DNA from 3 places in the Rhodococcus sp. Z6_132 genome. Region 3 is predicted to be linked to each of the others. Evidence: predicted binding sites of a transcription regulator. Region 3 holds the regulator's gene; each other region holds the start of a gene.

Region 1 (10,207 bases), on a different contig from region 3:
CGTGCACCCCCACCTCGATGTCCACCGCGAGCACCCGCTCCACGTCGGCGACCAGCTCGGGCAGCGGCTGGCTCAGCCGCTCGCGCAGGGCGGCCAGCTCGTCGCCGAGCGCCGCGATGCGCGCGTAGCCGTGGGTGGAGTAGCGGTGTGCGGGGCCAGGGTCGGCCAGGGCGTCCACCAGCCCGGCGACCTCGGCGTCCTCCACCGGCATCGCCGACTCCAGCACGTGGGTGAGGGTGCTCGGCCCCTCCTCCGCCGGTCCGCCGCCGCGGACGGCCAGCTCGGTGGCGCGGCGCCACAGGGTGAGCAGGTCGGCGGCGCCGATGCGCCAGCGAGCGCCGGTGAGCACCCGCACCGCGGCGCTGCCGGCCAGCGGGTCGGCCAGCAGCCGCAGCACGCTCACCACGTCGCGCACCTCGGGGGTGTCCAGCAGTCCTCCGACGCCGACCACCTCCACCGGCAGCCCCTCCGCGCGCAGCGCGTCGGCCACCCCGGCCATGTCGGCGCGGCGGCGGACCAGCACGGCGGCGGTGGGCACCGGCTCGCCGGCGGCGCGGGCCTCGCGGTAGGTGCGGGCGACGTGCCCGGCCACCCAGCCGAGCTCGGTGGCCACGTCGGGCAGCAGCGCGGCGCGCACGTCGCCGGCGGGCGCACCGGGGCGGGCCCGCAGCTCGGACACGGGCACCCCGGTGGCGCGCAGCTCGGCGGAGATGCCGTTGGCCAGGTACAGCGCCTCGGCGGGGTTGCGCCAGCTGGTGAGCAGCTCGCTGCGCGGGGCGGGGCTGCCGGCCCGGTTGCGCGGGAAGTCGGTGGCGAAGCGGGGCAGGTTGGCCGCCGACGCCCCGCGCCAGCCGTAGATCGACTGGATGGGGTCACCCACCGCGGTGAGCGCCAGCTCTGGGTCGCGCCCGCCCCCGAACAGCGAGGTCAACAGCACCCGCTGGGCGTGGCCGGTGTCCTGGTACTCGTCCAGCAGCACCGCCCGGAAGCGCTGACGCTCGGCGGCCCCCACCTCGGGGTGCTCGCGGGCCAGCCGGGCGGCCAGCGACATCTGGCTGCCGAAGTCCAGGGCGGACTCCCGCTGCATGGTCTCGGCGAGCCGCTCCAGCAGGGGCAGCAGGATCAGCCGCTGGTCCTGCGCCTCGAGCACCCGCAGCAGGGGCTTGGTGGGCCCGCCCCGCTGCTTGGGCCCGGGCGGGAGGGTGTGGATGAGCCGGTCGAGCTCGGTGCGGCTGTCCAGCAGCGCCTCCGGCTCCACCAGGTGCTCGGCGAGCTGACCGGCGAGGTCGCGCAGCCGGGCGGTGATGGTGCCGGGCACGGCGGTGGTCTCCAGGTCGTGGCCCCAGGTGCTGACCACGCGGTGCGCCAGCTGCCACGAGGCAGTCTCGCTGAGCAGCGTGGCGGAGGGCTCCACCGGCAGCCGCAGCCCGTGCTCGGCCAGCAGCCGACCCGCGTAGGCGTGGTAGGTGCTGACCTCGGGCTCGGCGGCGCGGACCCGGGCGGTGAGCTCGCCACTGGGGTCCACCCGCTGCAGCAGGTCGGTGCCGGCCAGGCGGTGCAGCCGGGTGCGGATGCGCGAGGCCAGCTGTTGGGCGGCCTTGCGGGTGAAGGTGAGGCCGAGCACCTGGTCGGGCGGCAGGATCCCGTTGGCCACCAGCCACACCACGCGGGCGGCCATGGTCTCGGTCTTGCCGGCCCCGGCACCGGCCACCACCAGCGCCGGACCGAGCGGCGCGGCGATGACCGCCTCCTGCTCGTCGGTGGGCGGCGGCAGGCCCAGGGCGGCGGTGAGCTCGGCGGGGCCGATGCGCGGCGTGCGGGTGAGCGTGCTGGTCATGACCCACCCACCTGGCGGCCGGAGTCCTGGGCCGGGCAGGAGCCGTTGACCGGGCAGTGCGTGCAGCCGTCGTTGACCACGGCGAGAAACCCCGGTCCCTGGGTGGCGGCGGCCGCGTCGATCACCCGGCCGCGCCACTGGGCGCGGGTCTCGTCGGTGAGCGCGGGCTGGCTGCGCTGGGTGGCGCCCTGCTTGGCGTGCGCCTTGGCCACGTAGACCAGCCGGGCCCCACCGGAGGGCGCGTCCGGGCTGACCTCGGCGACACCGCCCTCGGCCGCGGCGACCTGGTAGGTGGCCAGCTGGGCGTGCTCTGCGGCGGCGTCGGCGGTGACCGGGTTCTTGGAGGTCTTGACGTCCACCACCACCAGGCGGCCCAGGGCGTCGCGCTCCAGGCGGTCGATGCGGCCGCGGACGCGGACCTCGAGCTCGGCGGCGCCCTGGTCTGCTTCGGCTGGCGCTTCAGGTTCGTGTGGCGCTTCGGGCTCTGCTGGGCTGCTCTCCGTGCCGGTGCCAGGGCGTCCGCGCAGCAGCACGTCCACGTCCACCTCCACCGCCACCTCGGTGAGGTCGGCGCGGCTGCGCTGCCACCACTGCCGGAAGGTCTCCAGCATCCCGCGGGTGCGCTCCAGCTCCAGTCGGGAGTACCACGGCGCACCCACGTCCACGGCGGTCCACGCTCGCTCCAGGGCGGCGTCCACCTCGTCGGGGTTGGCCTTCTCGGCGATGGCCTGCACCAGGGCGTGCACCAGGGTGCCGGTGACCGCCGCGGTGGCGGAGCCGTCCTGGCCGCCGTGGCGCTCCAGCAGCCAGCGCAGCGGACAGGTGCTGAGCAGGTCCACGGTGGAGGGTGACACCGGGACGGGTCCGTCGCCCGGCTGCCACAGCTGCGCGGCGGTGCTGGTCTCGCCGAGCCCGTACCAGCTGTCCGGGTGGGCCCCACGCACTCCGGCGGCGGCCAGGCGGGCCAGCTGTGCGGCGGCCCGGTCGCGGCGGTCGACGTCGGCCTCCGGGTCGCACACCACGGCCCGCAGGTCGGCCACCAGCTCACCGAGCACCAGTGCCCGGCCCACCGGCGCCGCCCGCGGGTCGGGCTCGTCGGGGTCCACCGAGTCGGCGTCCAGGCCGGACACCTCGTCCACGAACCGGGAGGCCAGCAGGTCGGTGTCGCCGGCGGCGCTGTTCACCGCGGTGACCAGCAGGGTGTGCGCGGCGCGGCTGCACGCCACCAGGAACAGTCGTCGCTCCTCGGCCAGCAGCGGCGCGGTGCGCGAGAGGGTGTCGAACAGCGCCGGGTCGGTGCCGGCGACGATGTCCACCAGCTGCTCGGTGCCCAGCAGGCTGCCCTTGCTGCGCAGCGCCGGCCACAGCCCCTCCTGCACCCCGGACACCGCCACGGTGTGCCACTGCCGCCCCGCCGCGGAGTGCGCGGTGAGCACGGTGACCGCGTCGGTGGTGCCGGCCGCGGTGAGCGCGTCGGTGCCGCCGGTGGCCAGCTCCTGCTCGCTGAGGTACTCCACGAACCCGGCCACGCTGCCCGCGGGCAGCCGGTCGACGTAGCGGGCAGCTGCGTCGAACAGGGCCACCACCGCGTCGAGGTCACGGTCGGCCTGCGCACCGGCCGCTCCCCCGCGGGCGGCCGCGGCCACCCAGCGGCGCTCCAGGGCACTGGCCTGCCAGGCGGCCCACAACACCTCCTCCACCCCGCGGCCGGCGGTGAGCACGGCACGGGCGGCGGCCAGCACCCGCTGCACCCGGCGCAGCGGCTCGGCCTCGGCGGCGGTGAGCGCGGTGAGGGGGTCGTCGGCACGGTTGCGCGCGGTGGAGTCGGCGGAGGGGGCCAGCAGCAGCTCCCGGATCAGCTCGGCGGAGTCGCGGTCACCGCCGGCGGCCAGCTCCACCCGCCGCAGGCCCCGACGCAGCCGGCGCAGCGACACCGGGTCGGCGCCCCCGAACGGGGAGGTGAGCAGGGCCAGGGCCGCCTCGTCGTCGAAGGTGACCGAGTCGTCGTCGGCGGTGAGGGCGGTGAGGGCCAGCAGCAGCCCCTGCGCCGCCTGCTGCCGGGCCAGGGGCAGGTCGGTGGTGGGCACCTGCACCGGCACTCCGGCGGAGAGCAGCGCCCGGCGCAGCGCGGGCAGGGCACGGGTGGTGGAGCGCACGATGACGGCCATCTCGGCGTAGGGAACGCCGTCCATCAGGTGGGCGCGGCGCAGGGTGTCGGCGACATGCGCCGCCTCCTGGGCCACGGTGCGCAGCAGCCGCACCTGCACCCGGCCGGCGGGGCCGTCCGTGCGGGCGGCGGGGCCGCGCTGCGGGGCGGCGCCGGGCAGCCGCGAGCTGATCCGGGACACCACGTCGGCCACCGCGGGGGCGCAGCGGTGGCTGGTGGTGAGCAGCACCCGGTGCCGGGCGGGCAGGTCGGCCAGGAAGGTGGGGTCGGCGCCGCGGAAGCCGTAGATCGCCTGGTCGGTGTCGCCTGCCACCACCACCTCGCGGGCCCCGGCGCCCAGCTGGCGCACCAGCTCGGCGGCGTGCGGGTCGAGGTGCTGGGCGTCGTCCACCAACAGGTGCCGCACCCGGGCGCGCTGGTCGGCCAGCAGCTCCGGATCACCCGCGAAGGCGTCCAGCGCGCCGGAGACCAGGCCGGCGGCGTCCACCGCGGGGGCGCTGGCCTGCGGCGCCTCCATGCCCACCGAGCTGCGCAGCAGCAGCACCTGCTCGTACAGCAGCCCGAAGCGCCCGGCGGCCACCCACTCCTTGCGCTTGTGCGTGCGCCCCAGCTTGACGAGGTCCTCCGGGGCCAGCCCGCGCTCGGCGGCCCGCAGCAACAGGTCGCGCAGCTCGCGGGCGAACCCGATCATCCCCAGGGCGGGGCGCAGCGAGTCCGGCCAGCCGGGGGCGCCGTCGGCGATCTCCCCGCGCAGCAGCTCCCGGATCACCGCGTCCTGCTCGGCGCCGGTGATGAGGCGGGGCGGGGGGTTGTCGTGTGCGGCCGACTGCAGGCGCAGCACCGCGAAGGCGTAGGAGTGCACGGTGCGCACCAGGGGCTCGCGGACGGTCTGCGCGCCTGCACCGCCCACGCCGGCGGCGGCCAGCCCGGCGGTGACCTGCACCCGGATGTCCCGCGCGGCGCGGCGGGAGGCGGTGAGCACCAGCACCGACTCCGGGTCGACCCCCGGGGTGCGCAGTCGCCGCACCGCCAGGTCGACCAGCAGGGACGTCTTGCCGGTGCCGGGACCACCCAGCACCGAGACCGGCGCCCACGCCGCCCGGGGCGCGGGCAGACCGTCGAGCAGCTGGGCCGCCTCCCCGTCCCAGTGCCGGACGGGGTGCGCCACGGCCGGTGCCCGCACCAGGCGGCTGCGCTGCCGCTCCCCCGTCCTGACCACGCGGCTAGGTAAACACGGACCCCCGACAGCTTCGCCGCCGGGCTGGGGCGGGCTGCCAGACTCCGGGGATGTCCTCGCCGCTGCACCTGCACCACCACGGAAGCCCGTCCGGCCCCACCGTCCTTGCCCTGCACGGGGTCACCGGTCACGGCGGGCGCTGGTGGGGGGTGGCCGAGCACCTGCCCGAGGTGAACCTGGTCGCACCCGACCTGCGCGGGCACGGCCGCTCCCCCGGCCGGCCACCGTGGACCATCGACCAGCACGTGGCCGACCTGTGCGCCGTGCTGGCGGAGCTGGACCCCGCCCCGGTGGTGCTGGTGGGGCACTCCTACGGCGGCGCCATCGCGGTGCACCTGGCCCGCGCGGTGCCGCACCGCATCCGCGCGCTGCTGTTGCTGGACCCGGCGATGGCCGTGCCCGCCGGCGCCGCGCTGGAGTGCGCCCAGGCCGCGTGCGCGCCGCCGGTGTTCGCCGACGCCGAGCAGGCCCGGGCGCAGCAGCGCAAGGACTGGGCGGCGGCCCCGCAGGCGGCGGTGGACGCCGAGGTGGCCCAGCACCTGGTGGAGCGGGCCGAGGGCGGCCTGACCTGGCGGTTGTCCACCCCGGCGATGGTGGCGTCGTGGAGCGAGCTGGCCCGGCCGAGCGTCGCCCCGCCGGCCGGGATGCCCACGGTCGTGCTGCGGGCCGGGCAGGTGCACCCGCCCTACCTCACCGACGCCACGCTCGAGGGCTGGCGCGAGGTGCTCGGGGACGCGCTGCGCCTGCAGGTGCTCGACGCAGGGCACATGGTGGAGCAGGAGCAGCCGGCGGTGGTGGCCGAGCTGGTGCGGGCGGCGCTGGTGGAGCAGTGAGCCGGTGAACGAGGAACAGGTGGAACGGGTGCGGGAGCTGCTCCAGCAGGTGCCACCGGGTCGGGTGACCACCTATGGCGACCTGGCTGATGCCGCCGGGCTGAGCTCACCGCGACTGGCTGGACGCATCCTGGCCAAGGACTCCGCCGACCTGGCGTGGCACCGGGTGGTCAACGCCGCAGGCCGGCCGGCGCCGCACAAGAGCGAGGAACAGCTGCAGCGGCTGCGTGCCGAGGGAGCCCCGATCCGCGACGGCCGGGTGGTGCTGAGCGCCGCGCGGTGGCCGTTCGGGGACTAGCTCTCGTCAGTCGGCACCTCGATTCGCCTGCCGCGACGCCACGGCCACGTGCGCCTCAGCGCCGTACCCATCCAGTACTCACCCAGCAGGATCCCGACCAGTCCCACCAGTGCCACCCAGGGCGGGGCCGGGGACCTGATGTCCAGCGAGCGGTAGATGATCCCGGCCAGGACGCCGACCAGGGCGGAGCCGACGTAGCGCACCGCGGTGCCGCGCCAGAACTCGCCGGTCCGGACGAGGTAGAGGCGGGTGAGCACGGACTGCCCGGCCCGCGCGGCGACGCTGGTCATGCCACCTTGTCCCAGAAGCTGTAGCCGACGAGCATCCCGCCCAGCCCGACCAGCGCGACCATCGGTGGGGCCGGCGACTTCACCCGCAGCAGGGCGTAGAGCGCACCGATCAGCACGCCCGCGAGCAACGACTGGATGTAGGTGACCATCGGTTCCCACCTCGCCCCGGAGGTTCTCCCGGCGCCGCCGCAGCCGCGCCTGGCCGGCGCACTCGACCGTACGCCGCGAGCTGGGGCGGGTTTCTCGGCCACATTTGCGGAACCACCGAACTTGTCGGTGGTTCGAACTAGTGTTCGACTCATGGACATGGCCGGTGCCCTCGCAGACCCCGCTGGGGTGGAGCTGTGGCGGCTGGGGTCCGACGAGCTGTTGCCGTTCGCGGTGGCGCTGAGCGGGCGGGTGTCGGCGTTGCAGGGGTTGCAGCTGCGCACGGTGGCAGAGATCGATCGCCGAGGTGTGGCCATCGAGCAGGGGGCGTCGAGCTCGGCGCGCTGGTTGACCGACGCCACGCGGGTTGCCCCTGCCGCGGCGTCGCGGATGGTGCGGCTCGGGCTGGCGTTGAGCCGGCTGCCGGACGTGTCGACGGCGCTGGAGCGCGGTGTGATCTCCACTGATCACGCGGAGGTAATCGTGCGGGTGCTGCAGCAGCTGCCCGACGACCTTCCCGATGACGGGGTGGACGCGTGCCGCACCTACCTGCTGGACGCCGCCCGCCTGGAGGACCCACAGGCGCTGAATCGCCGCGGTCGCGACCTGCTGGCACGCATCTGCCCCGACGATGCTGAGCTCACCGAGGAACACGCCGTTGCGCGGCGAGAACTACGAATCAGTGACTGCGGCGACGGGCTGCACAAGGTGACCGGCTGGCTGGACACCGAAGCCGCCGAGCTCGCCCGCTCCGTGCTCTCACCGCTAGCCAAGCCGCGCCCCGCCGACGACGGCGAGCGTGACACCCGGTCACCGGCCAAACGCCTCGGGGACGCCTTCGTCGACCTGCTCGGCCGGGCCGCCGACCACGCCTGCGTGCCCGGGGAGGGCTACGCCCGCCCGCACCTCAACCTGCACGTGCGCGCCGACGCCCTCGCCGCCCGCCATGGCCCCGCCGCCGAGCTCACCTTCCTCGGCCCCTTGTCCATCGCCGCCGCCCGCCGGTTGGCCTGCGACGCCGAAGTCACCCCCATGACGCTGGACGAGAACGGCGCACCCCTCGACGTCGGACGCACCACCTACGTCGTGTCCGGTGGCCTGCGCAGGGCACTCATCGCCCGCGACCGCGGCTGCGCCTTCCCCGGCTGCGGCCGACCCCCCGGCTGGTGCCACGCCCACCACATCATCCACTGGGCGGACACTGCGACACCGCGCTAGACAAACTGACTAGTCGCTAGTACGCCCCCAAACCCCGGCGAGAGTGGACGCGCAGGAGCAGACTCACACTCTGCGTGGCGTGGAGCGCAAAAGATCCGAGATCTTTCCGTGAAAGAATGCCGAACGTATGCCGATTTGGCGAAGATGTGCGTACAGTCAGCCCTGCGATCCTCACCCCAGGCCATTCGAGAGCCGCTCCCCTTGAGGACGTAGTCAGGAGATCCATCATGGCTAGAACGCGTTACGCGTACACGTTGCCTTCCCACCCCGTTGACTACGGGGTGGAGTTGTCCGTAGACGAGTTGGAAGTCGATCCGCAGGCGCAGCGAACGCTCAACGAGAAGCGCGCCCAGGGAATCGCGGACAACATGGTCGAGGAGGCCATCGGATCCGTTGTCGTGTCGCAGCGGGCCGACGGACGCAAGATGATCGTCGACGGGATGCACCGCACCCGCGCCAAGCAGTTGCGGGGGCTGTCGAAGATCATCGGAGAGGTGCACCACGACCTCACGGTCATGGAGGAAGCGGTTCTCTTCCTGATCAAGAACCGTGAGTCGAACAAGCCCAACGCCCTGGACGAGTACAAGGTCGGGCTCACAGCGGGTCTGCCGCTGTTCGTCGACACCGACAAGGTGCTGACCGACCACAGCCTGGACATCGGGTCGACCTCGACGAACAGCGTGGGTGCAGTCGCCGGCATTCTTCGTATCGTCGACGGTGAGGGCCCGGAGATCCTGGATCGTGTCCTGACCATCGCGGAGCTTGCCTGGGGACGGAACGCGGCCACCTGGGACGGGGTTCTGCTGGGGGGTCTGGCCCAGTTCATCGGCCGTCACGGTGACCTGGTCGACGACGATTCTCTGTCATCGAAGTTGGCCAAGAGTGGGACCGCCCAGCAGTGGATCGGAGCGGTGCACTCTCGCGCTAGTGGCGGCGGTCTACACAACAGCGGCACTGGCTCGCGGGTCTCGACCTGCTACGCGCTCATGGTGCAGGCCTGGAACAAGGGCAAGACGAAGAACCGCATCGTCACCTGATCCGAACACAGGCCGCCAAGAGGGGCCGCACCCGTAAGGGTGCGGCCCCTCTTGTTGACTCGAACTAGCAACATAACTCGGGACGCCGTGGACCTTCAATATCAAGCTGATCAGTGACCTCGGTGTCGGTGCGGGTCAGCTCGAAAAGAGGCCCGGAAGGCCGTCGGCTATATCGCCAAGAATGTTGCAAAGTCCTTCGGTAATGACCGTCCCGCCGGGTTGCATCGTTACGACCAGGCACAGGGCTTCCAGCCGTCCGCGGTGCGGTTGATGGGGCGCAGCGCGGACGAGATGGTCGCGCAGGCGTCGGAGATGTTCGGGGCGGACCCGTCCTATCGTTGGTCCTCGGCCGAGGTGCCCGACTGGCGAGGTGGCGTCGCGATCTGGGCGCAGTGGTCCTGACCATGGCCGACAACTCGAATCTGACGGCGGACTAGGTGCAAGCATGGTCCCCGGATTCCTCCAACCATGCAGTCAGCGAGCGCGAATAGTCCCCCGCCAAGTACCGAGCCACCAACTGTCGGACTACTGCTGCCTCCTCGTCAGTCACGACCATCTTGGTCGCGTCGTAGCCGAAGGGACGCTGGTTCCCGCCGTGTGGCATCCCGGCTTGGGCGACCTGATCCAGCTTGCGCTTGACTCGCCGGCTCTTGTCGGCGGACTCCGTGGCCGCCACCGCACCCTGGATACGCATCACTATCAACCGTCGCCCGTCACGAAGTTAGCGTCCCCCACCACGAACCGGAGGTGCGCGACCCGTGCCGTTTCGAGCACCTTGACGAACTGCTCCAGCTCAATCGACTTCCGGATCAGTCCGTCAACGTGACAGACGGTGACCGCGACGCGCTCACCATCACACAGGTTAGCAAGCATCAGTTCATACGCAGGGCCACCAGTCCCTGGACTGCCTCACCTCGAGGTGGCCCCGTGCGGCTCGAGCGCGGCGTAGAAGTCCAGGTGCGCCCGCGCCGCGTCGTCCCAGCTGTGTCGCAGGGCCAGCTCGCGCCCGGCCGCGCGATCTCCGCCCGGCCAGGCCAGGGCAGCGGCCATCTCCGCGTGGGTCGAGGCAAAGGCCACGGTGGTGCCGAACACCTCCCGCAGCACGGGCAGGTCACGCGCCACCACCGGCACGCCCGCGGCCAG
Region 2 (10,207 bases), 430 kb from region 3:
TCGGCGAGGACGGCTACTTCTACTTCGGCGACCGGGACAAGGACATCCTCAAGGTCGGTGGGGAGAACGTCTCGGCCAGCCAGGTGGAGGGCTTCGTGCTGGGGCTGTTCGCCCGTGGGGTGCTGGAGGCGCAGGCAGTGGTGGCGCAGAAGCACGAGATGCTCGGCGAGGTGCCGGTGCTGTTCGCGGTGCGCAGCGGACACACCACGCTCACCGAGGAGGAGATCCGCACGACGGTGCTGCAGGGGTGCGAGGAAGGCTTGGCGGACTTCAAGCGTCCGCGGGAGGTCTACTTTCTGGACGAGCTGCCCCGGGCCACCCTGGACAAGGTGGCCAAGAACAAGCTGCGCGACCTGGCCAACGAGATGCAGCCCTGAGCTGATCCTGTGGCGCCAGGAACCGTGGGGGGCGGCGGCGCGTCGGACGGTGTGACCTGACGGGGGAGGGGTGTGTCCGATGTTGCCTGAGGATGATCGCGCGCTGGCGGAGTCGAGTGCCGCAGTGGAGCGGAGCAAGACGGAGTGGACGGCGCTGAAGGCGTCGGCGGGGCGGGGCGAGCTGTGCTTTGAGCCGGAGGCGGCGGAGCGGTGCGCGAAGGCGTGCCAAGACGTCATAGACAAAATTGACGGGTACCTCTTCGATGCGCGACAGTTCTTCAATACTGAAGGGTTCGGCAGCCCCAATGCTGGAGTGGCGCTTGCGGGGAAGTTCAGTAGGAAGGCGCAAGAAGCTGTGGGCATCCTCACTGAGCACCAACAAGTTCTAATGCAGATGCGTGATACTTACCGCAGCGCTGGGCGGGCGTACTCGACAACCGATAGTTCGTCGGCATCGGCCTTTGGTAGCCCGCAATGAGCGGCGGAGCAAAAGTTGGCTGTGCAATTGTCTCTCTTGCTCTCTTGCTAGCGGCGGCTGCATGTGGTGAATCCGACGCTGATCCGGTGGCGGACCCCACGCGGCTACCCTCGTCGCCGGAGGGGGCCCCGCAATCGACAACCGCGGCCGGCTCGCGGACGGCCGCCGACATCGATACCTGTGTGGACGTGTCTGACGAGGATCTCGCGTCGCTCGGTCTGCAGCCGGCCACGAGAAAGAACGCTGATTTGGTCGAGCAACGTGGCTGCCGTTGGAGCGGATCGGACAGATTTGTCGGAGTGTTCAGCACTACGGCAACGGTCGCTTCCTATGAAGCAAGAGCTGATCTAGCCGATGTGACCCGTCCGGTGGTTGCCAATCTGCCTTCGATCGCGTTCCGGGTCCCTAACGACCCGGGCGGCTGCACTGTGGTTTCCAACCTCGAGTCAGGTGGCGCACTGCTGGTTCTCATGAGCGCCAAATCTGAGCATCAGGCTGCCGTTGGCGACTCTTGCGCTGCTGCAGTGGAAGTGATGGCGAAGTTGTCGCCCGGACTACTCAAGCAGCGTTAGCCGCTCCCCGCGTGGATTGGCGGAGGCCGTTAAGTGCATGAAGCCCATCCGTCTTCACTGGGTAAGCCCCTCGTGCTGACGCCCATCAAGTCAACTGTGTATGGCCAACATCGAAAAGGTAGGCAGCGCTTGGCCGGGCGCGGATTGGCCGCCAAATAGCCGGATGTGGTTGTGAGCACGAGGCGGCCGTGGGTGTGGATTCGTGCACGCTGGCGATTCGGATAATGGAAAGGTCTGCGCCGATTCTGCTCACGCCACGCTGACGCTCCCCGAGTCGCGCGAAGCGCGCCCGAGTAGCGGTACCGACCCCTAGCCCAAGCATGGAGCTTGAGGCTGATGTCGTCGTTGGTGTGATGGCCGTGGGGTGCTGTCGGGGTCAATCCAGGCCGGTGGGGTGAACCAGGGTTGGCGGTCGTCACCGGTGGCTACGGACCAGCCTTGGTGGTGGACAACGCGGTGGTGGTGTCCGCACAGCAGCACGAGGTTGCTTAGTGCGGTGTCGCCGTTGTCAGCCCAGTGCACGATGTGGTGGGCGTGGCACCAGCCTGGTGGTCGGCCGCAGCCGGGGAACGCGCAGCCGCGGTCGCGGGCCACCAAGGCGCGTCGCAGACCACCGGACACCACGTAGGTGGTGCGTCCGACGTCGAGTGGGACGCCGTTCTCGTCCAGGGTCATGGGGGTGACTTCGGCGTCGCAGGCCAGGCGGCGGGCAGCGGCGATGGACAGGGGTCCGAGGAAGGTGAGCTCTGCTGCGGGGCCATGGCCGGTGGCGAGGGCGTCGGCGCGCACGTGCAGGGTGAGGTGGGGGCGGGCGTAGCCCTCCCCGGGCACGCAGGCGTGGTCGGCGGCGCGGCCGAGGAGGTCGACGAAGGCGTCCCCGAGGCGTTTGGCCGGTGACCGGGTGTCGCGCTCGCCGTCGTCGGCGGGGCGTGGCTTGGCTAGCGGTGAAAGGACGGAGCGGGCGAGCTCGGCGGCCTCGGTGTCCAGCCAGCCGGTGATCTTGTGCAGCCCGTCGCCGCAGTCACTGATGCGCAGCTCCCGGCGGGCGACTGCTTGTTCCTCGGTGAGCTCAGCATCGTCGGGGGAGATGCGCGCGAGCAGCTCGCGACCGCGCCGATTCAGGGCCTGTGGGTCCTCCAGGCGGGCGGCGTCCAGCAGGTAGGTGCGGCAGGCGTCGACACCGTCATCGGGCAGGTCGTTGGGCAGCTGCTGCAACACCCGCACGATCACCTCGGCGTGTTCGCTCAGCAGGGCGCCGGAGTCCAGCGCGGCGGCCACATCGGGCAGCCGATCCAGGGCCAGGCCCAACCGCACCATTCGCGATGCCGCACCCGGGGACACGTGGCTCACGTCGGTCAGCCACCGCGCGGTGTTCGCGGCGCCCAGCTCGATTGCTGCTCCCCGCCGGTCGATCTCGGTGATGGTTCGTAGCTGCAGGCCCTGAATGGCAGAGACCGTGGTTCCTAGCTCGCGGGCGAATGCGCGGAGCTCGTCCGTGCCCAGCCGCCACAGCTCGACCCCAGCGGGCTCGGCGAGTGCGGCGGCGATCTCCATGTATCGAACACTAGTTCGAACCGCCGACAGTTTTGAGAAGTCAGGTGACCTCGCGCAGATCTGTGCACAGACCCGTACCTGCTGGTCAGGCTGTCCACAGGCTTTGCCAAAGCCAGCCGGCGGCGGATCTCATCGAACTAGGGTTGCACCCGCTTAGAGCGCTTCGTACCCACAGTCGTCGGAACCGTGGGCGACGTCGGCGCGTCCTACGGCAGGCGACTATCAGGAGGTCCGGCGTGTACAGCAGTCGGCCGGACGGTGGTAGCTCTACTGCTCGAGAACACCTAGCACCGCAAGAATCTGGGGGGATTCAATGACCACACCGTCAGTGCCAGGACTGCCCGGTCCGTCCGGCCCGGCAGGGACCGGGGAGATTCCGCTGCCGGGTATCTCGCTGACGCCCGTGACCCCAGTACCAGGCGGCCTCTCCCCGCTCGGGCTCGTCCAGGTGCTCACGCAGGCCGCCGGCCTGGGCGACGAGTACGGCTTCTACGCCACCCAGCACGGGGTGATCCAGGACCAGCAGGATGCGCTGGCGCACAAGGTCGGCGACGAGTTCGACCCGCTGGCGATCACAAACCCGGACAACTTCGACTCCTGGTCGCACCCAGACATGGCTACCGCGGCCGCGCAGCTGCAACCGGCCACCATGCACTCCACGGCCAACGCCTGGGGCGACATGGGCAAGGCGGTCAGTGCGGACATGGAGACGCTGGGACAGTCGATCAGCTCTGCGATCAACGGCTCGTGGTCCGGGCCCGGCGCCGACCAGGCCACGGTGGCTTCCAGCGCCTACACCTCCCGGGGCGGGCAGCTCGGCGCAGCAATGATGCTGACCAGCACCAAGATCCATGAGGCCGCCGTCGCCGCCTCGGAGACCCAGGCGGCCATGCCCCCTCCGGTCGCCTACGACGAGCAGCGCACTGTGGCAGCGGCGAGCGTGAACCCGATGGCGGCCGTCGCCGACCTCGCCCAGCAGATGAAGGAGCAGGAGGACGCGCGGCAGCAAGCGGTGCAGGTGATGAACAGCCGGTACCTGCCCGTCTACCAGCAGTCCGACTCAGGTGTCCCCGTGCTGCCCCCGCCCACGTCTCCCACCGGGCCCGACGCAACCGGAGCACCCGGCGGCGGGGGCTCTGCGCTCTCGGCCATGCCGGGGACGGGTGGCCTTGGTGCGGGCGCCGCGCCGGGCACCGCAGGCTCGGCGGGGTCGGCTGGTTCCGGCGCCGCGGGCCCGGGCTCAGCCGGGTACGGCGGTGGTGCGGGTGTCGCTCAAGCGGGCTTGGTGAGCACCGGAGGCAACGGAGGCAACGGCGGCTACTCGGCCGAGTGGGCCGGCCAGAGCCAGGGCCAGGGCGCGGGTCAGGGTGCAGGCGGCGGCAGCTTCGGCCCGGGCAGCAACCCCAATGTCAGCGCCGCGAGCGCGGGTGGAGAGCTGCCCGGCTCCAGCCAAGGCGTGGGCGGGGCTGGTGCCGGTGGCTTCGGCACGGGTGACTCCAGTGACCGCACCCGCACCGGCGGTATCGGCTCCAGCAGCGGCTTCGCCAGCGGGACAGGGACAGTGCCAGGTGCAGGAGTCCCCGGTGCATTCGCCGGCCCCGGCGGAGCAGGCCGCGCTGGCGGCGCCTCCGGCATTGGAGCAGGCAAGGCCGGCGGGGGCGGGGTCGCCGGCGTGGGCAAGCTCGGCGGCGCCAGCGGCGTTGGCGCGAGCGGTGTCGGAGCCAAGGGGGCCGGGGGGTTCGGCGCCGGCAAGCTGGGCGGCGGTGGCAGCGGTAGCGGCATCGGGCCCGGAGGCGGCTCGGGCTCCGGTGCAGGCAGCGCGATGGGTCGCGGCGGGGCCAGCGGGATCGGGGCCAACGGCGCCACCGAGGCGATGGCCGCCCGAGGTGGCGCGGGCAGCGGGAGCAGTGCGGCCGGCCGGGGCATGGGCATGGGCGGGATGGGCGCCATGGGTGCCGGACGCGGCCAGGGCGGCGGGGACGACCTCGAGCACAACACCCCGTCGTACCTGATCACCGAGGACCACGGCTCGGAGATCGTCGGCTACCTGCCGCCCGTCGCTCCACCCGTCATCGGTGAGTAGCCCCACCAGCTGGCGGCTCACCCCGCACGAGCTGCTGACGCTGTGGCCCGTCACCGGGGTGGCCCGCTTCCCGTTCCCGCTGCAGGTCCGTGACACCACCCCCACCCTCAACGAGCGCGACATGGCGATGCGGCACGCCACCGCCCGCCTGCAGCAGGGCGGCCTGATCCGCGACGGTCGCGTGGACGCCGACCTCGAGGCGGCGCTGCGCATCCTGGCCGCAGCCCGGCTGTGGTGCACCGCCTTCGGCTTCCACGGCACCCGCACCGACGGCCCCAGCGACTTGGTGCGCATCCGCGCCGCGCACGCCGGCCGTGCCGGGGTGCTGGTGGTGCAGCTGCCAGGACCGCAGGACGACGTCGGCGGCGACGTGCTGCTGCGCACCGTGCCCAACGCAGCGCTGGCCGAGTCGGTGGTCGGGGCACTGCCGCCGGCACCCCCGGGGCGGGAGCGCCCGGCCACCATGGCGACCGGGCCGCACGGCCCAGAAACCGCCGTGCGCAGCGCCGAGCAGCGTGAGGACCGGCGCTTCCGCGAGCTGGTGGCGGGGCCGTTCCCCAGCGCCGGCCAGCTCAGCGTCACCGCACTGGCCGGGGACGGGCACGAGCACACCCGCAACACGCTGCGCTGGTTCGACCGCGAGGACGACGGCCGCTACCTGGCCGACCACACCGCCCCGGCCACCGTGCGCCCGGCCGACGGGGTCACCCTCACCGCCGCGCTGCAGTCCCAGCTCACCCGGTGCGCGGCGGTGCTCAGCTACCGCTGAACGGGCTTCGGTGCCCGGGGTCGCTCGCCCAGCAGCACCAGCAGCAGCCAGGCCCACCGCCGTTCCAGCACGCGCTGGAACAGGATCGGGCCACCCACGCCCACCAGCAGCCCCATCCCGAACACCACCACGTGGTTGTCCACCCCGGCGAGGTAGAGCACCGTGTCCGACACCGACAGCCCGAACACGTGCAGCAGGTACACCGCGAAGGAGAACCCGCCGATCCAGGCCAGCAGCCGCGAGCTGAGGTACTGGCGCGCGGAGTACACCAGCACCACCCCCAGGGTGCCGACGATGACGCTCAGCGTCCGGCGGGTGAGCTCCGACGGCGACCAGACGTCCTCCAGCAGCAGCCACTTGGCCCCGTAGGCGGCCACGAACATCGCGCTCACCACCGCTGCGTCCCAGCCGCGCGCGTCCAGGCGGCCATGGCGCTGCATTCCGTAGCCGAGCAGGAAGAACGGCAGCAGCCGCAGCGCCCCGTTGATGCTGAACACGTCCGCCTCGGGCGGCAGGTTGACCACCACGAACGTCACCATGGCCGCGAGCGTGGCCAGCTGCCAGCGTCGCACCGAGGCGAGCAGCCCGAACAGGTCCAGCACCGCCACCACCAGGAACACCAGGAAGATCGCCTGCAGGAACCACAGGTGCTTGAACCCGTAGGCGAACACCCGCCAGTAGTCGTCCAGGGCCGGCGTCCAGTTGGTCCAGGGCACCAGGAACAGCAGCGCGAACAGCACGGTCCCCACGCTCAGCAGGGGCAGCAGCAGCCGCCGGCTCTTGCCGCGCACCATCCGGCGGTAGTCCTGCACCGTGCGCACCGGGCGCAGCGCGTAGACCAGGCCGGAGATGAGGGTGAACAGCGGCATCCGGATGTCTTCCAGGCCCACGGTGAAGTAGTGCCACAGCGAGCCGGCGTCCACCTGCATGCCCTGCTCGGCGTGGCCGCCGACGATGTGCCCGGAGACCATGAGGACCACCGCGAGCCCGCGCAGCGACTGGATGGCGAGATCCTTGCGCGCGCGGTCGAGGGCGTGGCGGGTGTCCGCCGCACTGCCGCTCGAGTCGATCACGGCAAGTCAGGTTACCGCCCGGTACCCGACGTCGGTCCGTTCACCGCAGCGCGGAGCGGTCAGCCCCCGACGAGGTTCTTGTGCTGCGGGCAGATCGCCAGCACTGAGGCGGTGATCACCGTGCGCGCGTCGTCGGCGTTGTAGTCGAAGGAGCCGGAGATGCCGTTGGCGATGGTCTCGTAGTCGGTGCCGGCGGAGAGCTGGCCGCACACCTGGTGGCCCAGCGCCTGCGTCACCTGCTCGGCCACCCCGCCACCGATGCGCACGGCCAGCGGGACGGTGAAGTCGGCCAGCTGGGACAGGAACGCCTGGTTCACCGTGGCGCTGGCGGCAGTGGCGGCCGCGGTGTCGTAGGTGGCCAGCACCAGCTCGCCCTTGGTGCAGCGGGTCACGGCCACGCCGGCACCGGCCGAGGCGCACTGCCAGCCCTGCACGGTGCGGGTGCCGCCACCCTGGGCGGTGTAGGTGTCGAGCACCCCGGCGGCGTCCGCGCAGCCGACGGCGCTGGTGCCGTTGCTCGAGCGGGTGAGCACCTGCAGGCCCTGCACCGGCGGGCAGGCCTGGTCCTTGACGGCCATCGGGGTGGTGGCGGTGGTGGTGACCAGCGGCGGCGTGGTGGGGCGGGCGGCCGTCGGCGACGGGATGGCCACGGGCGGCTGTGTGCGCGGGGCCGTGGTGGTGGGGACTGCGGTGCTGGTGGGCGCGGCGAGGGTGGTGGTGGTGGGCTCGGCCGTGGTGGTGCTGGGCAGGGCGGTGCTGGACTGCGCGTCGGGGGCGGCGGAGCCGTCACCGCAGGCGGCCAGCAGCAACGCCGCAGGCACAACCATCGTGCGTGCCAACGCCATTCCGAGCTTGCCCATGTGTTGTCCCTTCGCTGCCTACCGAGAGTCATGAGGATGCCACTCGCCGCGCGGCGGCCCTACCCCCGTCCGTGATAGGCAGGAGCGAGCACACCTCAGCGACGCAAGGAGCCCCCGTGTCCGGTCTCAGTCAGCGCGAACAGCAGCTCATCGACTCGCTGCCCACCAAGCTGTGGATCGGCGGTGCGCAGGTGGACGCGCAGGGCGGCGCGACCTTCGCGGTGGATGACCCCTCCACCGGGGAGACGCTCACCGAGGTGGCCGACGCGAGCCCGGAGGACGCCGTCATGGCGCTGGACGCCGTCTGCGCCGTGCAGCAGGAGTGGGCGGCCACACCGTCGCGGGAGCGCGGGGAGATCCTGCGCAGGGCGTGGGAGCTGGTGGTGGCCCGCACCGACGACCTCTCCCTGCTGATGACGCTGGAGATGGGCAAGGCGCTGTCGGAGAGCAAGGCCGAGCTGACCTACGGCTCGGAGTTCCTGCGCTGGTACGCCGAGGAGGCGGTGCGGGTGAACGGTCGCTACACCCACTCCCCGGCGGGCACGGGCCGCATCCTGGTGACCAAGCAGCCGGTGGGGCCGTGCCTGGCGATCACCCCGTGGAACTTCCCGCTGGCCATGGGCACCCGCAAGATCGGCCCGGCCTTTGCCGCCGGCTGCACCATGATCGTCAAGCCGGCCGGCGCCACCCCGCTGACCATGCTGCTGCTGGGGGAGATCCTGGCCGAGGCGGGTGTGCCGCGCGGGGTGTTCTCGGTGCTGCCCAGCTCACGCTCCAGCGAGGTCACCGAGCCGCTGCTCACCGACCCGCGGCTGCGCAAGCTCACCTTCACCGGCTCCACCGAGGTGGGGCGCACGCTGATCGAGAAGTCCTCCAAGCACCTGCTGCGCACGTCCATGGAGCTGGGTGGCAACGCGCCCTTCGTGGTGTTCGACGACGCCGACGTGGACGCGGCGGTGGAGGGCGCGATGCTGGCGAAGATCCGCAACGGGGGAGAGGCGTGCACCGCGGCCAACCGGTTCCACGTGGCCAACGCGGTGCGCGAGGAGTTCACCACCAAGCTGGTGGCCAAGATGCAGGCACTGAAGGTGGGCCGCGGCACCGAGGACGACACCGACGTGGGTCCGCTGATCAACCAGGACCAGGTGGACACCGTCACCGAGCTGGTGCAGGACGCGGTGGACAAGGGCGCCAAGGTCCTGTGTGGAGGATCGGCGCCGGAGGGCAAGGGCACGTACTACACCCCGACGGTGCTGGGCGACGTGCGCGCTGACGCGCGCATCCTGGCCGAGGAGGTGTTCGGCCCGGTGGCGCCGATCACCGGCTTCGACACCGAGGAGGAGGGCATCGCGCTGGCCAACAACACCGAGTACGGCCTGTGCGCGTACATCTACGCCCAGGGTCTGGACCGGGGACTGCGGGTGGCCGAGGCGCTGGAGAGCGGCATCGTGGGCATCAACCGCGGCGTGGTGTCGGACGTGGCCGGCCCGTTCGGCGGCATCAAGGAGTCGGGCTTTGGCCGCGAGGGCGGCAGCGAGGGTATCCACGAGTACCTGGAGACGAAGTACGTCGCACTGACCAGCTGAGCTCCAGACGCCGGCGCCGAGGGTGCCGTCCACCGTGGACGGCACCCTCGGTCGGCCGGCGAGAAGGTGACGCCGAGCGGCTTCTCTCTCGTGCAAGTGACGTGATCCCTGTCACGTCAAGAAGATCATCACTGAGATGCCGAGAGTGCAGTCGGTGGGCAATGCTTTGACCCTGGCGCGCATCGTCAAAAGTTGCAGGACGCGGGTCCACCTGGGACGACTCGCCGAGAGGTGAACAATTCACGGTGATGTCACCTGCGCGTCCAGTCCACAAAGGCATTTGATCGCCACGACGGGTTCAGGCGGGTGAGCACATCTGCCCCCGTTTCAGTGAATTCGTCCCGGTTGGAGGGGGATTGATCCCTGGCGCTGCAGGGTCTACCGTCGTTACTGACGGTCACGTTCGTTTACGTTCAGTTTCAACGTTTGCGTGCGTGCAGGTGACTTCAGAAAGAAGTTGAGTCTCATGAGGAGCGACGCGATTCCTGAGTGGTCAAGTGCCCCAGTAGAGTTGCCTTCTCGGGGGAGCGATCAGGGGGAACTGCGCTCGCCGGCCGACCGCCTGACGGCGCTGCTCGGCCCGCACTCGGAGGGGAACGCCGCACACATGAAGACCGGTTCGACGCCCAGCGCCACTGCGCACCTGCTCGGCGCACCATCGACCCACCGCAGGCAGCAGTGACCGCTACCAGAGAGCGCACCCCGGTGGTGAATCCGCTAGACGCCAAGCTGGCTGGTGCGCAACGCGACCGGCTGGTCCGGTGGACCTGGGCCTGCGCGGACGCGCTCCTCTGGGGTGCGGCGATCTTTGTGGCGTGCCTCTTGCGGTTCGACTTCGTCCTCGCGGACATCCCG
Region 3 (10,207 bases):
GCACATGCGGGTGCACGAGCGCGGGGTGGGGGAGACCCGCTCCTGCGGCACCGGCACCGTCGCCGCTGCGGTCGCGGCCCTCAAGGTCGCGGGGGCGAGCACCGGGGACGTGGCGGTGAACGTGCTGGGCGGACAGGTGCGGGTGAGCATCTCCGAGCACACCAGCCACCTGCGCGGCCCGTCCGTGCTGCTGGCGCACGGCAGCATCGACCCGCACTGGTGGGCCGCCCCGGCATAGGTTCTGCCCTGGGCATATCTCAGTGGGCAATCATCGCGTTCCGTGGGACCATGGGCGTTGTATGACGAACTCATCCACGTGGGACGACCACGACACAGATGCCCCCATCGACGCCGCTGCCGCGGACGGTGCCCCCTTCGACGAGGTTCCCCTCGGCGAGGCCGAGTCCCCGGACGGCGCCTCCGGAGACACCTTCTCCCCGGGCCCCGACCACGACCCCTCGGTCGGCGAGATGCAGCTGCAGGAGCGCACCTCGTTGCGCCGCGTCGCCGGGCTGTCCACCGAGCTCACCGACGTCACCGAGGTCGAGTACCGCCAGCTCCGCCTGGAGCGCGTCGTGCTCGTCGGTGTCTGGATGCAGGGCAGCACCGCCGAGGACGCCGAGCTGAGCCTGGCCGAGCTGGCCGCGCTGGCCGAGACCGCCGGCTCGGAGGTGCTCGAGGGCCTGGTCCAGCGGCGCGACAAGCCCGACCCGGCCACCTACATCGGCTCCGGCAAGGCTGCCGAGCTGCGCGACATCGTGGTGGCCACCGGCGCGGACACCGTGATCTGCGACGGCGAGCTGACCCCGGCGCAGCTGAACGCGCTGGAGAAGGTGGTCAAGGTCAAGGTGGTGGACCGCACCGCGCTGATCCTGGACATCTTCGCCCAGCACGCCACGTCCCGCGAGGGCAAGGCGCAGGTGGCGCTGGCCCAGATGCAGTACATGCTTCCCCGCCTGCGCGGCTGGGGTGAGTCGATGTCCCGGCAGGCCGGCGGTGCCGGCGGCAGTGCCGGCGGGGTGGGTCTGCGTGGACCTGGTGAGACCAAGATCGAGACCGACCGGCGACGCATCCGCGAGCGGATGGCCAAGCTGCGTCGGGAGATCAAGGGCATGAAGCAGGCGCGCGACACCAAGCGCGACAGCCGCCGCCGCAACGAGGTGCCCAGCGTGGCCATCGCCGGCTACACCAACGCCGGCAAGTCCAGCCTGCTCAACGCCCTCACCGGTGCCGGGGTGCTGGTGCAGAACGCGCTGTTCGCCACCCTCGACCCGACCACGCGCCGGTCCGAGCTGGCCGACGGTCGCGAGTACGTGCTCACCGACACGGTGGGGTTCGTGCGGCACCTGCCCACCCAGCTGATCGAGGCGTTCCGCTCCACCCTGGAGGAGGTCGCCGACGCCGACCTGCTGCTGCACGTGGTGGACGGGTCGGACCCGCAGCCCACCCAGCAGGTGGCCGCGGTGCGCCAGGTGCTGGTGGAGGTGGCCGACGAGCGCAAGACCGGGCTGCCGCCGGAGCTGATCGTGGTGAACAAGGTGGACGTGGCCGACCCGGTGGTGCTGGCCCAGCTGCGCAACCTGATGCCGGACGCGGTCTTCGTTTCCGCCCACACCGGGGAGGGCATGGACGAGCTGCGGCAGCGGCTGGTCGAGCTGATGCCGCACCCGGAGGTGGAGGTGGACGTGCTCGTGCCCTTCACCCGCGGTGAGCTGGTCGCGCGGGTGCACTCGGAGGGGGAGGTGCTCGAGGAGACCCACCAGCCCGAGGGCACGCACCTGCGGGCGCGGGTGCGTGCCGACCTTGGAGCGGCGCTGGTGGAGTTCGCCAGCCCGCAGGTGCCTGCCTAGAGCTTGCGCATCACCGAGACCACCTTGCCGAGCACGGTGGCCTCGTTGCCGGGGATGGGCTCGAAGGCGGCGTTGTGCGGTATCAGCCACACCTCGCCGTCTCGGCGCTTGAACGTCTTGACGGTGGCCTCGCCGTCGATCATGGCGGCCACGACGTCACCGTTCTCGGCGACGTTCTGCTGGCGCACCACCACCCAGTCGCCGTCGCAGATCGCCGCGTCGATCATCGACTCGCCGACCACGCGGAGCATGAACAGGGTGCCGTCGCCCACCAGCTCGCGGGGGAGGGGGAAGACCTCTTCCACCGCCTGCTCGGCCAGGATGGGGCCACCGGCGGCGATGCGGCCCAGCACCGGCACGAAGGTGGGGGTGGGCATCTGCTGCAGCACGCTGCCGCCCTCACCGGTGGTGGCCGCAGCCGCCTGGTTGGCCAGGTCTTCGGGCATCCGCACGTCCACCGCCCGCGGGCGGTTGGGGTCGCGTCGGAGGAACCCCTTGCGCTCCAGCGCCTTGAGCTGGTGGGACACCGATGAGGTGGAGGTCAGGCCGACGGCCTCGCCGATCTCGCGGACGCTGGGCGGGTAGCCCCGCACCTCGACCGAGTCCCGGATCACCTCGAGCACCTTGCGCTGGCGCGGCGTGAGGCCGGCGGCGGCGGCCGACAGGTCGGCGGTCTCCTCGGCGGTGGCACCCGGAGCGGCACCCGCCGTGGTCGGGGCGCCGGGAGTGTGGCTGCTCATCGTGTGATGCCTCCTGTGGGGAACCGCGAGTGGTCCGGTGCTCTGCGACGAGGCCGCGCGGGTGTGCGTCCACCTGCGGAACTTCGCCAAAGTGCGGTGGTGTTCTGGTGATTCGAACTTAGTCCTGCAGCAGGTCACATTCAAACACCTGTTCGATCAACACGCCGACAGCTCTCGATTTTGTCGGTCGCCCCTGGTAGACATCGACCAGACGTTCGAATCGAACGCCTGTTCGACACGGGAGGTTGACATGCTCGATCTGGCTGATCGCCGCTCCACCCTGCACCGCGCGGGCGTTCGCAACGCACACTCACGTCTCGCTGGGCCACGTCTCACTGACTCCCTGCTGGTTGACCCGCGACGCCGCGCCGACCTGTTCGAGCTCGAGCGCGAGCTGCGCTCGCTGGGCTCCCTGCGGGCCGGGGACGCTGGGGCGGCGCGCACCGTGGAGGCGCCCCGGCGCACCCGCCGTCCCCGCGAGGTCGCCCGCCGCCGCCCGGCTGGGCGCCTGGTCGAGTACGGCACCGCCCCACTCCGCCGGGCAGCCTGCACGCCACGGGTCACTCGACCGTCCCCGGCTCAGGTGCGCCTGCGCCTGGTGGTCACCGGCGCCGTGCTCGCCGGCGCGCTCGCGCTCGGCGTGCTCGCCGTGGTGACCCTGGGGGGAGGCGGCGACGCCCCCATGCCCACGCAGACGGCCGTCACCCAGGTGCGCGCCGGGGAGAGCCTGTCCGCGGTGGCGGTGCGCTCGGCCCCGGGGGTGCCCGCGGCGGCCATGGTGCAGCGCATCGTCGATCTCAACGCCCTGGACACGGTCGCCGTGCGCCCCGGCCAGTCGCTGGTCGTGCCCGTCGGCGGATGACGCTGGACACGTGCTGGCGCCGTCGACCCCGCCGGACTGCTGGTGGCACACCGTCTCCGCGAGGCGGACACGCCGACCGGGCTGGGGAGACGCAAAATCCGTTGCCGATGGCTTGCATCGGGGCCTAGTGGGGATTACGGTCATGACCACAACATCTAGTAGTTACATAGATGTGGTTAGTCCACAGGTTGGGGTCCCACTGTGTAGGGGGATCCACAGGTTGTCCACGGATCCGTCCACACCCACGCCCTAGCTTGGCGTGCTCCGACGGCCTGCGGGCAGCGGGGCTTGTCGTCCGAGAAGGGGATGTCGTGCACTGTCCGTTCTGTCGTCACTCCGACTCTCGCGTGGTCGACTCGCGCGAGGTCGAGGACGGCCAGGCCATCCGCCGCCGTCGCGCGTGCCCGGAGTGCGGGCGGCGCTTCACCACGGTGGAGAACGCGGTGCTGTCGGTGGTCAAGCGCAGCGGCGTCACCGAGCCCTTCAGCCGCGACAAGGTGATGGTGGGCGTGCGTCGCGCCTGCCAGGGCCGACCCGTCAACGACGACGCGCTCAGCCTGCTGGCCCAGCAGGTGGAGGACCAGGTGCGGGCCGGGGGATCGGCCGAGATCCCCAGCCACGAGGTCGGCCTGGCCATCCTCGGTCCGCTGCGCGAGCTCGACGAGGTCGCCTACCTGCGGTTCGCCTCCGTCTACCGCTCCTTCACCTCCGCCGACGACTTCGAGAAGGAGATCCGCGCGCTGCGCCAGCACGCGCGGCACGCGGACGGCGTCTCCGAGTAGTCCCGCACCGTCTGCGGCGCAGGCGGTCACCCCACAGCACCCCACCGGCACTCGTGCCGGTTTCCCACCCCATTCAGCAACGCCAGACCAGAGCAGCAGCAGTGAGAGAGAGGCCCATCCCATGACGGAGACCGTCGGAGCCCACACATCCGGTTCGAGCAGCCGCTCGGCCAAGGGCGGCAAGCAGAACCGCAAGGCCGGCGTTCGGATGGAGCGGGTCTACACCACTGCGGGCGTGCACCCCTACGACGAGGTCACCTGGGCCCAGCGCGACGTGGTCATGACCAACTGGCGCGACGGCACGGTGAACTTCGAGCAGCGCGGGGTGGAGTTCCCCGAGAGCTGGTCGCTCAACGCCGTCAACATCGTCACCAGCAAGTACTTCCGCGGGGCGGCCGGCTCGGACACCCGCGAGCGCAGCCTGCGCCAGCTGCTCAACCGCGTGGTGGACACCTACACCAAGGCCGGCCTGGAGCACGGCTACTTCGCCTCCGACGAGGACGCGGAGATCTTCTCCCACGAGCTCACCTGGATGCTGCTCAACCAGGTCTTCAGCTTCAACTCCCCGGTGTGGTTCAACGTCGGCACCGCCTCGCCGCAGCAGGTCAGCGCCTGCTTCATCCTCGCGGTGGACGACACCATGGACTCGATCCTGAACTGGTACAAGGAAGAGGGGATGATCTTCAAGGGCGGCTCCGGCGCCGGCCTGAACCTCTCCCGCATCCGCTCCTCCAAGGAGCTGCTGTCCTCCGGCGGCACCGCCTCCGGCCCGGTCAGCTTCATGCGTGGTGCCGACGCCTCCGCCGGCACCATCAAGTCCGGTGGCGCCACCCGCCGCGCGGCCAAGATGGTCGTCCTCGACGTCGACCACCCCGACATCCAGGAGTTCGTCGAGACCAAGGCCAAGGAGGAGAACAAGATCCGCGTCCTCCGCGACGCCGGTTACGACATGGACCTCGGTGGCGCCGACATCACCAGCGTGCAGTACCAGAACGCCAACAACTCGGTGCGCGTCAGCGACGAGTTCATGCGTGCGGTGGAGAACAGCAGCGAGTTCGGCCTGCGTGCCCGCGACACCGGCGACGTCATCGAGACGGTGGACGCCAAGACGCTGTTCCGCTCCATCGCCACCGCCGCGTGGGAGTGTGCCGACCCGGGCATCCAGTACGACGACACCATCAACGACTGGCACACCTGCCCCGAGTCGGGTCGCATCAGCGCCTCCAACCCCTGCAGCGAGTACATGCACCTGGACAACTCCAGCTGCAACCTGGCGTCGCTGAACCTGATGAAGTTCCTGACCGACGACGGCGGCTTCGACGCGGCCACCTTCGCCAAGGCCGTCGAGATCATCATCACCGCGATGGACATCTCCATCTGCTTCGCCGACTTCCCCACCGAGCCCATCGGGGACACCACCCGCAAGTTCCGTCAGCTGGGCATCGGCTACGCCAACCTGGGCGCGCTGCTCATGGCCACCGGCCACGCCTACGACTCCGAGGGTGGCCGGGCGCTCGCCGCGTCCATCACCTCGCTGATGACCGGTGCCGCCTACAAGCGCTCCGCCGAGATGGCCGGCGTGGTCGGCCCGTACGAGGGCTACGCCCGCAACGCCGAGGCGCACCAGCGCGTCATGCGCAAGCACGCCGCGGCCAACGACCAGGTGCGCACCCTGCACCGCACCGACGCTGCCGTGCACAAGGCGGCCACCGCGGTGTGGCAGGAGGGCCTCAAGATCGGTGCCGCCAACGGCTGGCGCAACGCCCAGGCCAGCGTCCTGGCGCCCACCGGCACCATCGGTTTCATGATGGACTGCGACACCACCGGCATCGAGCCGGACTTCTCGCTGGTCAAGTTCAAGAAGCTGGTCGGCGGCGGCTCCATGCAGATCGTCAACCAGACGGTGCCGCGCGCGCTGACCTCGCTGGGCTACCAGCCCGAGCAGGTCGAGGCCATCGTCGAGCACATCGCGGCCAAGGGTCACGTCATCGACGCTCCCGGCCTCCGTCCGGAGCACTACGAGGTGTTCGACTGCGCCATGGGTGCCCGGGCCATCGCCCCGATGGGCCATGTCCGGATGATGGCAGCGGCCCAGCCGTTCCTGTCCGGTGCCATCTCCAAGACGGTGAACATGCCGGAGACGGCCACCGTCGAGGAGGTCGAGGGCATCTACTTCGACAGCTGGAAGCTGGGCATCAAGGCGCTGGCCATCTACCGCGACAACTGCAAGGTGGGCCAGCCGCTGTCCGCCGGCAGCTCGGGCTCGGCCAGCTCCAACAAGACCGTGGTGACCGAGATCGTGGAGGCCGCGCCCACCCGCAAGCGCCTGCCCAAGAAGCGCAACGGCCAGACGGTGTCCTTCGCCGTCGGTGGCGCCGAGGGCTACGTGACGGCGGGCAACTACCCCGACGGCCACGTGGGCGAGATCTTCGTCAAGATGAGCAAGCAGGGCTCCACCCTCTCCGGTGTGATGGACGCCTTCTCGATGGCCATCTCCATCGCGCTGCAGTACGGCGTGCCGCTGGAGACCTACGTGTCCAAGTTCGTGAACATGCGCTTCGAGCCGTCGGGCATGACCGACGACCCGGACGTGCGCATCGCGACCTCGGTGGTGGACTACCTGTTCCGTCGCCTGGCGCTGGACCACCTGCCGGCGGAGAAGCGCGCCGAGCTGGGCATCTACTCCGCGGAGGAGCGCTCGGCCAAGGTGGCGGCCACCGACTACGGCACCGGTGCCCCGGCCGAGGTGGACGTGGAGGGTCTGCGTTCCGGCGTGGGCACCGAGCCCACCGTCGACCCGGATGAGGTGGCCGTGGCCACGCCCGCGCCGGGTGGTGTCGGCAGCTCGGCCGAGCTGCTGGAGCTGGTGATGGGCATGGCCACCGACGCGCCGCTGTGCTTCACCTGCGGCACCAAGATGCGCCCGGCCGGCTCCTGCTACGTCTGCGAGGGCTGCGGCTCCACCAGCGGCTGCAGCTGAGGGCGAGGCTTGCCGGGATGTCCTGCGGTTTCTCGCGGGATGTCCCGGCGGGCTCGCCGGAATGTCATTGCGGCTAGCGGTGATATTTCTTGCCAAGCTCGGCAACTCGTCTGAACTTGGCAAGTAGCTCCTCTCAGCCGCCCCGGCCGCCTCGCGCGGCCGGGGCGGCCCCATTGCCAGAGCCAGGGGCCGGTGCCGTGGAGTGCAACCCTGGTGGCGAACCGGACATCATCGGGCGTGCACTGAGCGACGTCAGGAGGGCACCGTCCCCTTATGGCCGCGCTGCCCGGAGCCGCAAGAGCTGCCGGCTATGTGCTGAGTGCAGTGAGCAGCTCGAGGCCGACGCGGTCGACGCTGCGCAAGTCGTTCGCCAACACGACCACACCCATCCCGGCGGCCGGCACGAACCCAGCGAACGCTCGGAAGCCGCCGGTGCCGCCGTTGTGCCAGAGCATGATGTGGTCGCCGCTGATCGGCACTCGCAGCCAGCCGAGCCCGATGCCGAGTCTCTTGCCGGGCCGGCGCTCCGGGTGGGTGAGTGCGATCGCCGGTCCCAGCGGGGTGGCGTCCGGGCGGAGCTGGGCGTGCAGGAAGGTGAGCATGTCGGTGGCTGTGGAGCGCAGCGCACCCGCGCCGGGCAGGCCGGCGACCTCCCAGTGGCCGGTGGTACGCCGGCGCCGGCGGTGGCCGTCGGCCTCCCGCTGCGCCTGCTCCCGGTTGGGGAGGAGCACGGTGTCGACCATTCCGAGCGGCTCGCAGATCCGTGACTGCACCAACTCACCGAAGTCATGGCGCGCAGCGGCGGCGACCAGCGCGTGGCCCAGCACGCCCGCACCGAGGTTCGAGTAGGCGATTCGGCCGGTGCCGGGCGTGTGGCGCAACTCGGTCTCGCCCAGCGCGGTCAGCAGCGCGGCGCGGTCGATCTCCTTCCACGGGTCGCCGGCACGAGCCTTCCACGCAGCCCAGATCGCGGCCCGAAGCGGCATCGGGTTGTTGGGCAGCCCCGCGGTGTGCGTCGCCAGGTGCTCGACGGTGATCGCGACGCCGTCGCGGGTCGGGACGGCGACTTCTGGCAGCAGGTCGCCGACCGGAGTGTCGAGGGACAGCTCGCCGCGCGTCACGGCCTCGGCGAGCAGCAACGCGGTGAACACCTTGGTGACCGAGCCGATCTCGAACAGGCTGTCGGCGCGGGGCGCGGGGCCGTTAGGCGCGCGGATGCCCCCCTTAGGCACGACGGACCGCGCGCCGGCGGACGTCACCGCCCCCACCACCAGCCCGACGTGCTGCTTGCCGTGCCGGGCAGCGATGCGCTCGACGGCCTCGTCGAGAGCGCCAGGGTCGATCACGCGGGTTTCCTCCGTTCGCCCAGCTCAAGCGAGGAGCTGTCTCATGTGGATGACTAAAGTACGTCTTAGAGCCAGGTCACCACCTGGCCGTCCGGGCGCCCGGGGTGAACCGCACGTTGGGCGCACCCGACGGCGGACTGCTCGTCCGGGTTCTGGATGCCGTCGAGGTAGACCGTGCCGCTGAACCAGTCCGTGGGGCCCACCGCGGTCTGGCCGCCGCTGGGCGTGAGCTTCATGGCGTCTCCTTCTCTCGTTCTTGCCGACGAGGCTCGATGTCGCCACGCTACGGACGGATGCGGTGCCCGAGGAGCGAGCCGCGATCACCCGCGCTGCGCGGGATCGCCACGCTCGGGCAGGCTGTGCGCCATGACAACCGCCCTGCTCGTGGTCTCCGCCGCCGACCACTGGACGCTGCGCGACGGAACCCGGCACCCCACCGGGTACTGGGCCGGGGAGCTGGTCGAGCCGCACCGCATCTTCACCGCGGCAGGCTGGACCGTCGACATCGCGACCCCATGCGGCAGGCCGCCGGTGGCTGACCCCAAGAGCCTCGGGCTCGCGGGCGGGCTACCGTCCACCGCCCGCAAGCACCGGCGCTACCTCGCCGCACTGGGCGCAACGCTCGAGCATCCGCTGGACCTGGCCGACGTCGACCCGGACGCCTACGACGTTGTTTTCTACGTCGGCGGGCACGGGCCGATGGCGGACCTCGCCACGGACACGACCTCCGGCGAGCTGCTGCGCCGCCGCCTCGCCTCCGGCAAGCCGCTGGCCCTGGTCTGCCACGGCCCCGCCGCCACCCTGGCCGCCACCCAACCCGACAGGGTGTGGCCCTTCGCCGGCTACCGGATGACGGGCCTGTCCAACCGCGAGGAGACGCTCAACGGCCTCGCCCGCACGGCGCCGTGGCTGCTGCAGGACCGCCTCACCGAGGCTGGCGCGCACTACCTGCGGGGCGCCACGCCGCTGTGGCCGTTCCTGGTCATCGACCGCAACCTGTACACCGGGCAGAACCCGGCCTCGGCCCGCCCGCTGGCCGAACGTCTGGTGGCCGACGTCGACGGCACCGCCGCGCTGGCCCTCCGCGTCAGCCGGGTGATCCCCGCCAGCCCACAGCAGCTGCACGCCGTGCTCAGCGACATCACCCGCATGGGGGAGCTGAGCCCGGAGACCACGGGCGCCCGCTGGCTGACCAAGGGCGAACGCTTCATCGCCGGCAACCGCATCGGCCCGGTGTACCGCTGGGCCACGCTGTGCCGGGTGATCGAGAACCAGCCCGGCAGCTCCTTCGCCTTCCACGTGGTGTGGCCGTCGCGCACCACCTGGCGCTACCAGCTGCGGGCGGTGGACGGCGGCACCGAAGTCACTGAGACGATGACCAAGGTGCCGCGCCAGGCTCTGCCAGTGCGGGTGATCCAGCGTCTGGCCGGCGTCACCGACCGCCGCGAGCACCTGCGGGCCGGGATGGCACGGACGCTGGAGCGCCTCGAAGCCGTCGCCACCCGCTGAGCTGTCAGTCAGCCGGCGCCCAGAGGCCCACTGTGAGCCGCCCGGTGGTGCCCAGGTCCACTTCCGAGCCACCACCCGCGCCGGCTCACCCGGTGCAGGGGTCACCGCCCCCGCAGCGGGTCAACTGCACCGCACGCT

What was found. The regulator LexA, encoded in region 3, represses DNA repair genes until DNA is damaged. The targets are predictions, from matches to a motif close to CGAACANNTGTTCG.
Region 1: AC3YO9_RS07145 (HNH endonuclease signature motif containing protein) is a predicted target of LexA. The motif match lies at 6,945-6,958, and genes of this name have one in related genera.
Region 2: AC3YO9_RS14320 (HNH endonuclease signature motif containing protein) is a predicted target of LexA. The motif match lies at 2,986-2,999, and genes of this name have one in related genera.

What each region holds. Positions count from the first base shown of each region.
Region 1 covers NZ_JBYUNP010000002.1:105,549-115,755, reverse strand. Annotated here, with positions in the region: gene AC3YO9_RS07175 (ATP-dependent helicase) at 1-1,837, opposite strand, end outside; gene AC3YO9_RS07170 (ATP-dependent helicase) at 1,834-5,223, opposite strand; gene AC3YO9_RS07165 (alpha/beta fold hydrolase) at 5,292-6,074, shown strand; gene AC3YO9_RS07160 (MGMT family protein) at 6,079-6,372, shown strand; gene AC3YO9_RS07155 (DUF1427 family protein) at 6,369-6,662, opposite strand; gene AC3YO9_RS07150 (DUF1427 family protein) at 6,659-6,811, opposite strand; gene AC3YO9_RS07145 (HNH endonuclease signature motif containing protein) at 6,963-8,027, shown strand; gene AC3YO9_RS07140 (DUF6551 family protein) at 8,315-9,064, shown strand; gene AC3YO9_RS07135 (hypothetical protein) at 9,284-9,466, shown strand; gene AC3YO9_RS07130 (hypothetical protein) at 9,764-9,937, opposite strand; gene AC3YO9_RS07125 (MSMEG_0565 family glycosyltransferase) at 9,974-10,207, opposite strand, start outside.
Region 2 covers NZ_JBYUNP010000003.1:247,362-257,568, forward strand. Annotated here, with positions in the region: gene AC3YO9_RS14305 (class I adenylate-forming enzyme family protein) at 1-377, shown strand, start outside; gene AC3YO9_RS14310 (hypothetical protein) at 457-855, shown strand; gene AC3YO9_RS14315 (DUF3558 family protein) at 852-1,427, shown strand; gene AC3YO9_RS14320 (HNH endonuclease signature motif containing protein) at 1,737-2,981, opposite strand; gene AC3YO9_RS14325 (hypothetical protein) at 3,385-5,064, shown strand; gene AC3YO9_RS14330 (ESX secretion-associated protein EspG) at 5,057-5,833, shown strand; gene AC3YO9_RS14335 (acyltransferase family protein) at 5,824-6,906, opposite strand; gene AC3YO9_RS14340 (DUF732 domain-containing protein) at 6,966-7,766, opposite strand; gene AC3YO9_RS14345 (NAD-dependent succinate-semialdehyde dehydrogenase) at 7,883-9,352, shown strand; gene AC3YO9_RS14350 (polysaccharide biosynthesis protein) at 10,058-10,207, shown strand, end outside.
Region 3 covers NZ_JBYUNP010000003.1:675,937-686,143, forward strand. Annotated here, with positions in the region: gene dapF (diaminopimelate epimerase) at 1-238, shown strand, start outside; gene hflX (GTPase HflX) at 471-1,850, shown strand; gene lexA (transcriptional repressor LexA) at 1,847-2,515, opposite strand; gene AC3YO9_RS16385 (LysM peptidoglycan-binding domain-containing protein) at 2,841-3,452, shown strand; gene nrdR (transcriptional regulator NrdR) at 3,764-4,234, shown strand; gene AC3YO9_RS16395 (vitamin B12-dependent ribonucleotide reductase) at 4,356-7,214, shown strand; gene AC3YO9_RS16400 (serine hydrolase domain-containing protein) at 7,523-8,560, opposite strand; gene AC3YO9_RS16405 (hypothetical protein) at 8,626-8,796, opposite strand; gene AC3YO9_RS16410 (DJ-1/PfpI family protein) at 8,927-10,069, shown strand.